DNA from 2 places in the Serratia surfactantfaciens genome. Region 1 is predicted to be linked to the other one. Evidence: predicted binding sites of a transcription regulator. Region 1 holds the regulator's gene; the other holds the start of a gene.
The links. The regulator PurR, encoded in region 1, represses purine synthesis genes. The targets are predictions, from matches to a motif close to CANGCAAACGTTTGCNTG.
Positions count from the first base shown of each region.

Region 2: raiA (ribosome-associated translation inhibitor RaiA) is a predicted target of PurR. The motif match lies at 1,908-1,925, and genes of this name have one in related genera.

Region 1 is NZ_CP016948.1:1,636,847-1,641,058, forward strand. It holds gene punC (purine nucleoside transporter PunC) at 1-356, opposite strand, end outside; gene punR (DNA-binding transcriptional activator PunR) at 480-1,424, shown strand; gene purR (HTH-type transcriptional repressor PurR) at 1,421-2,446, opposite strand; gene cydH (cytochrome bd-I oxidase subunit CydH) at 2,771-2,860, shown strand; gene sodB (superoxide dismutase [Fe]) at 2,923-3,501, opposite strand; gene ATE40_RS07860 (C40 family peptidase) at 3,701-4,212, opposite strand, start outside.
Region 2 is NZ_CP016948.1:204,604-208,815, forward strand. It holds gene pheA (bifunctional chorismate mutase/prephenate dehydratase) at 1-1,019, opposite strand, end outside; Phe leader region at 1,062-1,188, opposite strand; gene ATE40_RS24545 (hypothetical protein) at 1,140-1,187, opposite strand; gene raiA (ribosome-associated translation inhibitor RaiA) at 1,311-1,652, opposite strand; gene bamD (outer membrane protein assembly factor BamD) at 1,964-2,695, opposite strand; gene rluD (23S rRNA pseudouridine(1911/1915/1917) synthase RluD) at 2,827-3,804, shown strand; gene yfiH (purine nucleoside phosphorylase YfiH) at 3,804-4,212, shown strand, end outside.

The DNA.
Region 1 (4,212 bases):
ACCAGCGCTTGCCAGATGGCGGTGGCGGAACAGACGCCGACCGCCTGAATAAAGCGCAGGATCCACAGCTGCAGGGCGTTTTCCACCCACAGCATGCCGAGGCAGCCGAGGGCGAACAGCGTCAGGCCAATCAATAATACCGGTTTACGCCCCAGGCGATCGGAGAGCGGCCCCCACAGCAGCTGCGCGAAGGCGAAGCCGGCCAGGAAGATGCTCAGGCTGGCGCTCACGGCGCCGGCGGAGATTTGCAGTTCTTCGCGCATGGCGCCGAAGGCAGGCAGATACATATCGGTCGCCAGATAACCCAACATGCTCAGGCCGGCGAGGTAGAACATAAAGCCAAAAGAATTTCGCATGGTATTTCTCGTTAATATTTTAGTATCGCAGGTTTTTAGCGCCGGCCAGTGTATCCGGCTGGATCTCTGCTTGTGAAACGGTAATATTTGCAAAGTGCTGTTAAAAAAATTGAAGGCAAAGCGATGTGGTCTGAATATTCACTTGAAGTCGTCGACGCGGTAGCGCGCACCGGCAGTTTCAGCGCGGCGGCGCAGGAGCTGCACCGGGTGCCGTCGGCGGTGAGTTATACCGTGCGGCAGCTGGAGCAATGGCTGGCGGTGCCGCTGTTTGAGCGGCGTCACCGCGATGTGGAGCTGACGCCGGCCGGTGCGTTGTTTATCAAGGATGCGCGAGCTGTTATCAAAAAAATGCTCGACACCCGCCGGCACTGTCAGCAGGTGGCCAACGGTTGGCGCGGTCAGCTGAATATCGCGGTGGATATCATCGTCAAACCGCAGCGCAGCCGCCAGCTGGTGCTGGATTTCTACCGCCATTTCCCCGACGTCGAGTTGATGCTGCAACCCGAGGTGTTCAACGGCGTCTGGGATGCGCTGGCGGACGGCAGGGCGGACATGGCGATCGGCGCCACGCGTGCGGTGCCGGTCGGCGGCGGTTTTGCCTTCCGCGACATGGGCTATATGAACTGGCTGTGCGTAGTCAGCCCGCAACACCCGCTGGCGCAGCTGGCGGGGCCGCTGCATGACGATCAGTTGCGGCCGTACCCTTCGCTTTGTCTGGAGGACACCTCGCGCAATTTGCCCAAGCGCGTCACCTGGACGCTGGATAACCAGCGGCGGCTGGTGGTGCCGGACTGGACGTCGGCGCTCGACTGTTTGTGCGCCGGGCTGTGCGTCGGCATGATGCCGGCACATCGGGCGCTGCCGCTGGTGCAGCGCGGTGAGCTGAAGGCGTTGCAGCTGCAGCAGCCGTTTCCCGCCAGCCCTTGCTGCCTGACCTGGCAGCAGGATAAACCGTCACCGGCGATGAGTTGGCTACTGGCGTATCTGGGCGATGGGGAGACGCTGAATCAGGAGTGGCTGAGCGAGGCGGCGCCGGAAGCCGTGCAGGCTTCCGGCTCAGGGGATTAGCGGCGGTAGTCGATGAACGGGCCATCGGCGACCGAGCGGCGTTCGATCAGCTTCGGATGCACTTCGATCACCTGCGACTCTTCGCGCTTGCTGATGATGCGATCCAGCAGCATGGTGAAGGCCATTTCGCCCAGGCGTTCTTTCGGCTGATGAATGGTGGTCAGCGCCGGGGTGAAGTAGCGGGCGTTGCGCACGTTGTCGTAGCCGATTACGGAAATATCCTGCGGCACCCGCAGCCCCAGCTCGTCGGCGGCGCAGATGGCGCCCATCGCCATGATGTCACCGCCGCAGAATACTGCGGTCGGCCGCTGTTTTTGCGACAGGATCTGGTGCATCGCCTTGTAACCGGATTCCGGCTCGAAGTCGCCCTGTACGATCCACTCTTCGCGAATGTCGATCTGCGCTTCCTGCAGCGCTTTCATAAAGCCCTGATGGCGGCCGCCGCCGGTGTTGCGCGACAGCTGGCCCGGGATGGCGCCGATATCGCGGTGGCCGCGTTCGATCAGATAACGGCCGGCGAGATAGCCGCCTTCGAAGGCGTTATCGATGATGGTGTCGGTGAAGTCGCCGCGCGCCGCACCCCAGTCCATCACCACCATCGGGATGTTACGGTAGTCTTCCAGCATGCCCAGCAGCTGATCCGGGTATTCGGAACACATCACCAGCAGGCCGTCGACGCGCTTTTGCGCCAGCATCGCCAGGTAGGCGCGCTGTTTGTCCAGGTTGTTGTGCGAGTTGCACAGGATCAGGGTGTAGCCTTTGCTGTAGCAACTGTTTTCCACCGCTTCGATCACTTCGGCGAAGTAGGGGGCTTCACTCGAGGTGGCCAGCAGGCCGATCGACTTGGTGTGATTGACTTTCAGGCTGCGCGCCACGGCGCTCGGCGAGTAGTGCAGTTCTTTGATGGCGGCCCACACGGCCGCTTTGGTCTCTTCGGCGACGAAACGAGTCTTATTGATGACGTGCGAAACGGTGGTGGTGGAAACGCCCGCGCGTTTGGCCACATCTTTAATCGTTGCCATGTAAGGAATGACTCCTGAACTCACATGTTTACAGCATGTAAGTGTGATGTTAATCGTTTGCCTACGTAGATCCTTCTCCAGAGAAGCGAAAACTGAGTTTTTAGTGTGTTGAAGTCTTCAGCGCTTAATCAGGAGGGGCATGGATGCCGGTACGCAGTTGTGAACTGCGAATTTTGTCGCATATTGAGCAAAAGTGGAAGAGGTAATCGATATTATAAACCGGGAAATGATAACAAGATTTTATCGGCGAACTGTGGGAAAATGATTTGACGTACTAATTGTACGCCTTTTATCCTTAGGAAAGCCCATTTTAAAGGAGTTGTCATGGATACCGAATTGAAGATGTCGCTGTTCACCACCGTTTGCGCGCTGGCGGTCATTATCGCTTTCAGCTTCGTTGCCGCGTTGAACTGATTTCCCCCCGGCGCTAAAAAAGGCGCAGCCTGGCTGCGCCTCGTCACATCAGAAACCTGTGCTTACGCCAGGTTTTCCGCTGCGAAGGTCCAGTTGACCAACGCCCAGAAGTTTTCCAGGTATTTTGGACGCGCATTGCGGTAATCGATGTAATACGCGTGTTCCCACACGTCAACGGTCAGCAGCGGTTTGTCTTCACCGGTCAGCGGGGTTGCCGCGTTAGAGGTGTTGACGATCGCCAGCGCGCCGTCCGGTTTTTTCACCAGCCAGGTCCAGCCGGCGCCGAAGTTTTTCACGGCGGCATCGGTGAACTGCTCTTTGAACGCAGCGAAAGAGCCGAAGGACTTGACGATCGCCGCCGCCAGTTCGCCCTGCGGTTCACCGCCGCCCTGTGGCGACAGGCAGTGCCAGTAGAAGGTGTGGTTCCACACCTGCGCGGCGTTGTTGAACACGCCGCCGTTAGAGGTCTTGATGATCTCTTCGAGCGATTTGCCCTCGAACTCGCTGCCTTTCACCAGGTTGTTCAGGTTAACCACGTAGGTGTTGTGGTGTTTGCCGTAGTGGTATTCCAGGGTTTCGGCGGAGATGTGCGGCTCGAGCGCGTTTTTCTCATACGGTAATACAGGTAATTCAAACGACATTGCTTCCTCCTTTACAGCGCCATGTGCTTCCCGCCGGGGCGGGAACCGGATGGGCCGTTTTTTATTGTGGTCATTCAATCTTAACAATTTTCACCATAAAAAACAGGAGGAAAAGCGAGAAATGCGCGTGGGGAAGTGCGATGGGCGATAGCTTGAGCAGGCGGTTGCGACCGGGGCCGCAACCGCGCAGAGCGGGAAATTAACGAATGGTTTTCGGCGTCACTACGCGGCGTGCGCCGATGTAGTGGTTCTGCCAATAGTCGTTGTCGAGCTGGCTGATGCGGATCTCTTCGCCGGTGCGTGGCGACTGGATGAATTTGCCGTTGCCGAGGTAGACGCCGACGTGGTCCGCCACGCCGCGGTTGTTGATGCGGAAGAACACCAGATCGCCGCTTTCCAGCTCGCTTTTCTTGATCGGCGCCGCGTCACGCAGGTGATACATCTCGTTGGCGGTGCGCGGCATCTTGATTTTCACCACGTCTTTATAGGCGTAATAGATGAGGCCGCTGCAGTCGAAGCCGGTGCGCGGCGAGCTGCCGCCCCAGCGGTAAGGTTTGCCCATCTGGCCCATCAGCTTGGCCATCGCGGTCTGTTTGGCGTGCTGGTAGCGTTTCTTGTGCGCCGGGCTGAGTTTCAACGGCTTTTCTTCACGCGCCAGCTTGGCGGTGGCCATGCCGGCTTCGCGGTGGCGGCCATAGCCTTTTTTGTAGC
Region 2 (4,212 bases), 1.4 Mb from region 1:
ATCTCTTCCCATGGATTGCCATTGATCGGGCGTGACTCCAGTTTGGTCATGATAATGCCGTTGTCTCGCAGTACCAGCAGCGCTTCGACCAGCGCGCCGGATTGCTGGCCGGTCGCCATGATCAGCGTGGTTTTGGCCGGCACCTGTTCGGAGACGTCGATCGCTTTGCGCGCCAAGACGATGAAACGGGTGATATTTTGTTGCTGGTTGGCGAGGTTGTGCTCCAACACTTGCAGCCCGTACAGCGCGCCGCCGGCTTCGCTACCGAGCGCAGCCACCTTCGGTGAATTCAGCTTGGCGACTTTCTCCATCGCGGCGGCGGTGCTTTCGGTATATTCAATTTTCCAGTGCGGGAAGCGATTCAGGAACTGGCTGCACTGCTGGAACGGCTGCGGGTGGCTATAGACGGTTTCAATCTGGCTAAGATCGCTGTCGCCAGCGATCAGAACGCAGTGGTTGATCGGGTTAGTCAGCTCGCCGACGATCGACAGGCTGGTATGTTGCAGCAGATCATACACCTCGTTAATCGAGCCGGAGCTGGTGTTCTCGATCGGCAGAATGGCATAGTCCGCCTGGCCGGTTTCCACCTGGGCGAAGATATCCTGAAACTTCTGGCAGCCGCATTCGATCAGCCGATCAAAATGACGGGCGGCGTATTGGCGCGCCGCCAGATGCGAATAAGAGCCTTTAGGGCCGAGGAAGGCGATGCGGGCGGAGTGTTGGCTGACGGGGTTGAGCTGGTGCTGCAGCAGCGCCTGTTGGGTCAGGACGGAATCTTCGATAATCAGTTGAAACAGACGGGTGACGTAGAAGCCATCCAGGTCGTAAGGCTTGGCGGCGGCGATCAGCGCATCCAGCAGATCGCGCTCGCGCTCTTTATCGCGGATCGGGCGGTGAGAGTGCAGCTTGGTCTTGCCGACTTCGATCGCCAGCTCACGGCGTTCCGCCAGCAGAGCCAGCAGTTTCAAGTCCAGTGCGCTGATGCGCTCGCGCAGCACCAATAACGGGTTGTCAGTCATAATCAGCTTCCGCCTTCTGTTCTTATTCGTTGTAAAACAGCCATAAAAAAAGCCCCCTGTCTCCAGGAGGCCTTGTTGTTCGTCTTCGCATTCTTTCTCACACGACGAAACGCCTCCCAGTCAGGGGAAGGTAAAAAAGAATGCGAAGAAAAACGGTGTGCGTGGCATGGTCTACCTAAGGTTGTTGTGAACAGGTTTTAAAGTAACCGCTGGCTTTTAGCCCGTCAACAAAAATACCCGACAAAAAACGCGCCCTCGGGCGCGTTTGATGCGGCAATCGCAGTCGGACGGTTATTCCTGCTCTTGCGTGACTTCCGGCACGATGTCTTTCACGCTGGCATTGCAGCGGCGTGCTTCGCCTTTGTGCTGCACCTTGTTCAACTGGCGCTCCAGCTTGGCGATAAGCTCATTAACGGCGGTATACATGTCGTCATGCTTGGCGCTGGCGACCAGCGGGCCGTTAGGCGTGGTAATGGTAGCGTCGGCGACAAACCCTTGCGGCTCTTTGGATAAGACGATATGCGGGTTAATCAGCTGGGTCTGCCATTTTTCCAGTTTGGTGAGACGGTCTTCGACGTGATTGCGGATGGCGGGAGTGATATCCATTTGTTTGCTGGTAATGTTCAATGTCATATAACTTACCTCTCTGTCTTTCCGTCTTGGTGAGTCCAGCATACCCCGCTTTTTGTTTAAATGCGTGATGTGAATCACGATTTTTTGTCACTTTTTGCAAAGTTAGTTCAATCTGTGATTCAGCATCTGAATTGATTATCTAATGCTTGAGAGTTGCCGCCGGATGGCGCATTATCGATGAGTTGACCGGTGAATAGCGCTCGCTAACACCGTGTTTTTACTTGTGTATTTTTCCAGTAAAACCCGGTCGACGCCAATGAAAACGGCAGCCTGGGCTGCCGTTTGGTTTTTCTATCGTTGCCGATGCGCGATTATTGCGGGTTGGCGGCGATCACTTTGGCCACTTTGTCAGCCTGGCCGTTCAGCTGCAGCTGCTTGTAGGCATTTTCCATCAGCGGCAACACGTCGTGCGTCGCTTTGGTATCCGGGAATTCACGCAACATCTGCTCGGCGCGATTAACGACCGCGACGTAAGCACCGCGTTTAGTGTAGTATTCCGCCACCGAAAGCTCATACTTGGCCAAGCGGTCTTTCAGATACACCAAACGCTTGTTGGCGTCGGTTGCGTATTGGCTGTTCGGATATTGCTGAATCAACTGGCTGAAGTCGCGGAACGCAGCGCGAGCGTGCTGAGGATCGCGGTCCGAACGGTCAACCCCGAAGAAGCCCTGCAGCGCGCTGTCATCGAGCGCCATGTCGGTCAGACCACGCATGTACATCACGTAATCGATGTTCGGGTGCGTCGGGTTCAGGCGCATGAAGCGATCGATCGATGCCTGAGCCATCGGCAAGTCGGCAGCCTTATAGTAGGCGTAAATCAAATCCAGCTGGACCTGCTGGGAATACGGCCCGAAAGGATAGCGGTTGTCTAACGCTTCGAGTTGCGTAATCGCGCCCTTGAAGTTACCGTCCTGCAGTTTTTGCTGCGCGGTAGCATAGATTTCCGAAGGTGGGTTGTCGGGAACCGCATCCTTGGATGTGGAGCAACCTGCCAGCGCCAGGCTCAACGTGGCTGCCGCCACCAGATATTTCATACGCGTCATGACGTTTTGATTATCCTCAGGGTGTTATTCCGGGAGACTGTCCGTTAAGCTCCCGACAAAGACCAGGTACAATAGCACATTATATTAAACGGCATCGCCGTGAAAACCCAACGTTAACGAAGAAGCTGCATATGGCACAACAAGTACAACTCACCGCAACGGTGGCCGAATCTCAACTCGGACAACGTTTAGATCAGGCTTTGGCCGAATTGTTCCCTGATTATTCACGATCTCGCATAAAAGAGTGGATCCTGGGCGATCGGGTGAAGGTCAATGGCAAAACGTCAAACAAACCGAAAGAGAAGGTGCTGGGCGGAGAGGCGGTCGCCATCGATGCACAGATAGAAGAAGAAGCGCGTTGGGAGCCGCAGGACATTGCGCTGGACATCGTCTATGAAGACAGCGACATCCTGGTGATCAACAAGCCGCGCGATTTGGTGGTGCATCCTGGCGCCGGCAATCCGGACGGCACGGTGCTCAATGCGCTGCTGCATCACTACCCGGAAATCGCCGACGTGCCGCGCGCCGGCATCGTACACCGTCTGGATAAAGACACCACCGGCCTGATGGTGGTGGCGAAGACCGTACCGGCGCAAACTCGGCTGGTGGAAGCGCTGCAGGCGCGTGAAATCACCCGTGAATACGAAGCGGTGGCGATCGGCACCATGACGGCAGGCGGCACGGTAGAGGAGCCTATCGCGCGCCACTCCACCAAACGCACTCACATGGCGGTGCATCCGATGGGTAAACCGGCGGTGACGCATTATCGCATTATGGAGCACTTCCGTGCGCATACCCGCCTGCGTTTGCGCCTGGAAACCGGCCGTACTCACCAGATCCGCGTGCACATGGCCTACATCAGTCATCCGCTGGTGGGCGATCCGCTGTACGGCGGCCGTCCACGTCCGCCAAAGGGCGCTTCGGAAGCCTTCATCAACACGCTGCGCGGCTTTGACCGCCAGGCGCTGCACGCCACCATGCTGCGTTTGTACCATCCGATCAGCGGCATCCAGATGGAGTGGCATGCGCCGCTGCCGCAGGACATGGTCGATCTGATCAATGCGCTGAAGGCGGACACCGAAGAATTCAAAGATCAGATGGACTGGTAATGAACTCGCTCATTCTGCCCGACTGGCCGTTACCTCCCGGCGTTAAGGCCTGCAGCACCACGCGCGGTGGCGGCGTCAGCCTGCCGCCTTATGACTCGCTGAATCTCGGCGCCCACGTCGGCGACGAGGTGCAAGCGGTGAAGCGCAATCGGGAACGGCTGGTTATCGCCGCCGGTTTGCCGCAAATGCCGGTGTGGCTCGAGCAGGTACACGGCACTCGCGTGGTGACGTTGGCCGGGCAAGCGCCCGCCGATCTGCGGGCGGATGCGGTGTACAGCAATGTGCCGGGGCAGGTGTGCGCAGTGATGACGGCGGATTGTCTGCCGGTGCTATTCTGCTCGCAGCGCGGCGACGAAGTGGCCGCCGCTCACGCCGGTTGGCGTGGGTTATGCCACGGCGTGCTGGAGC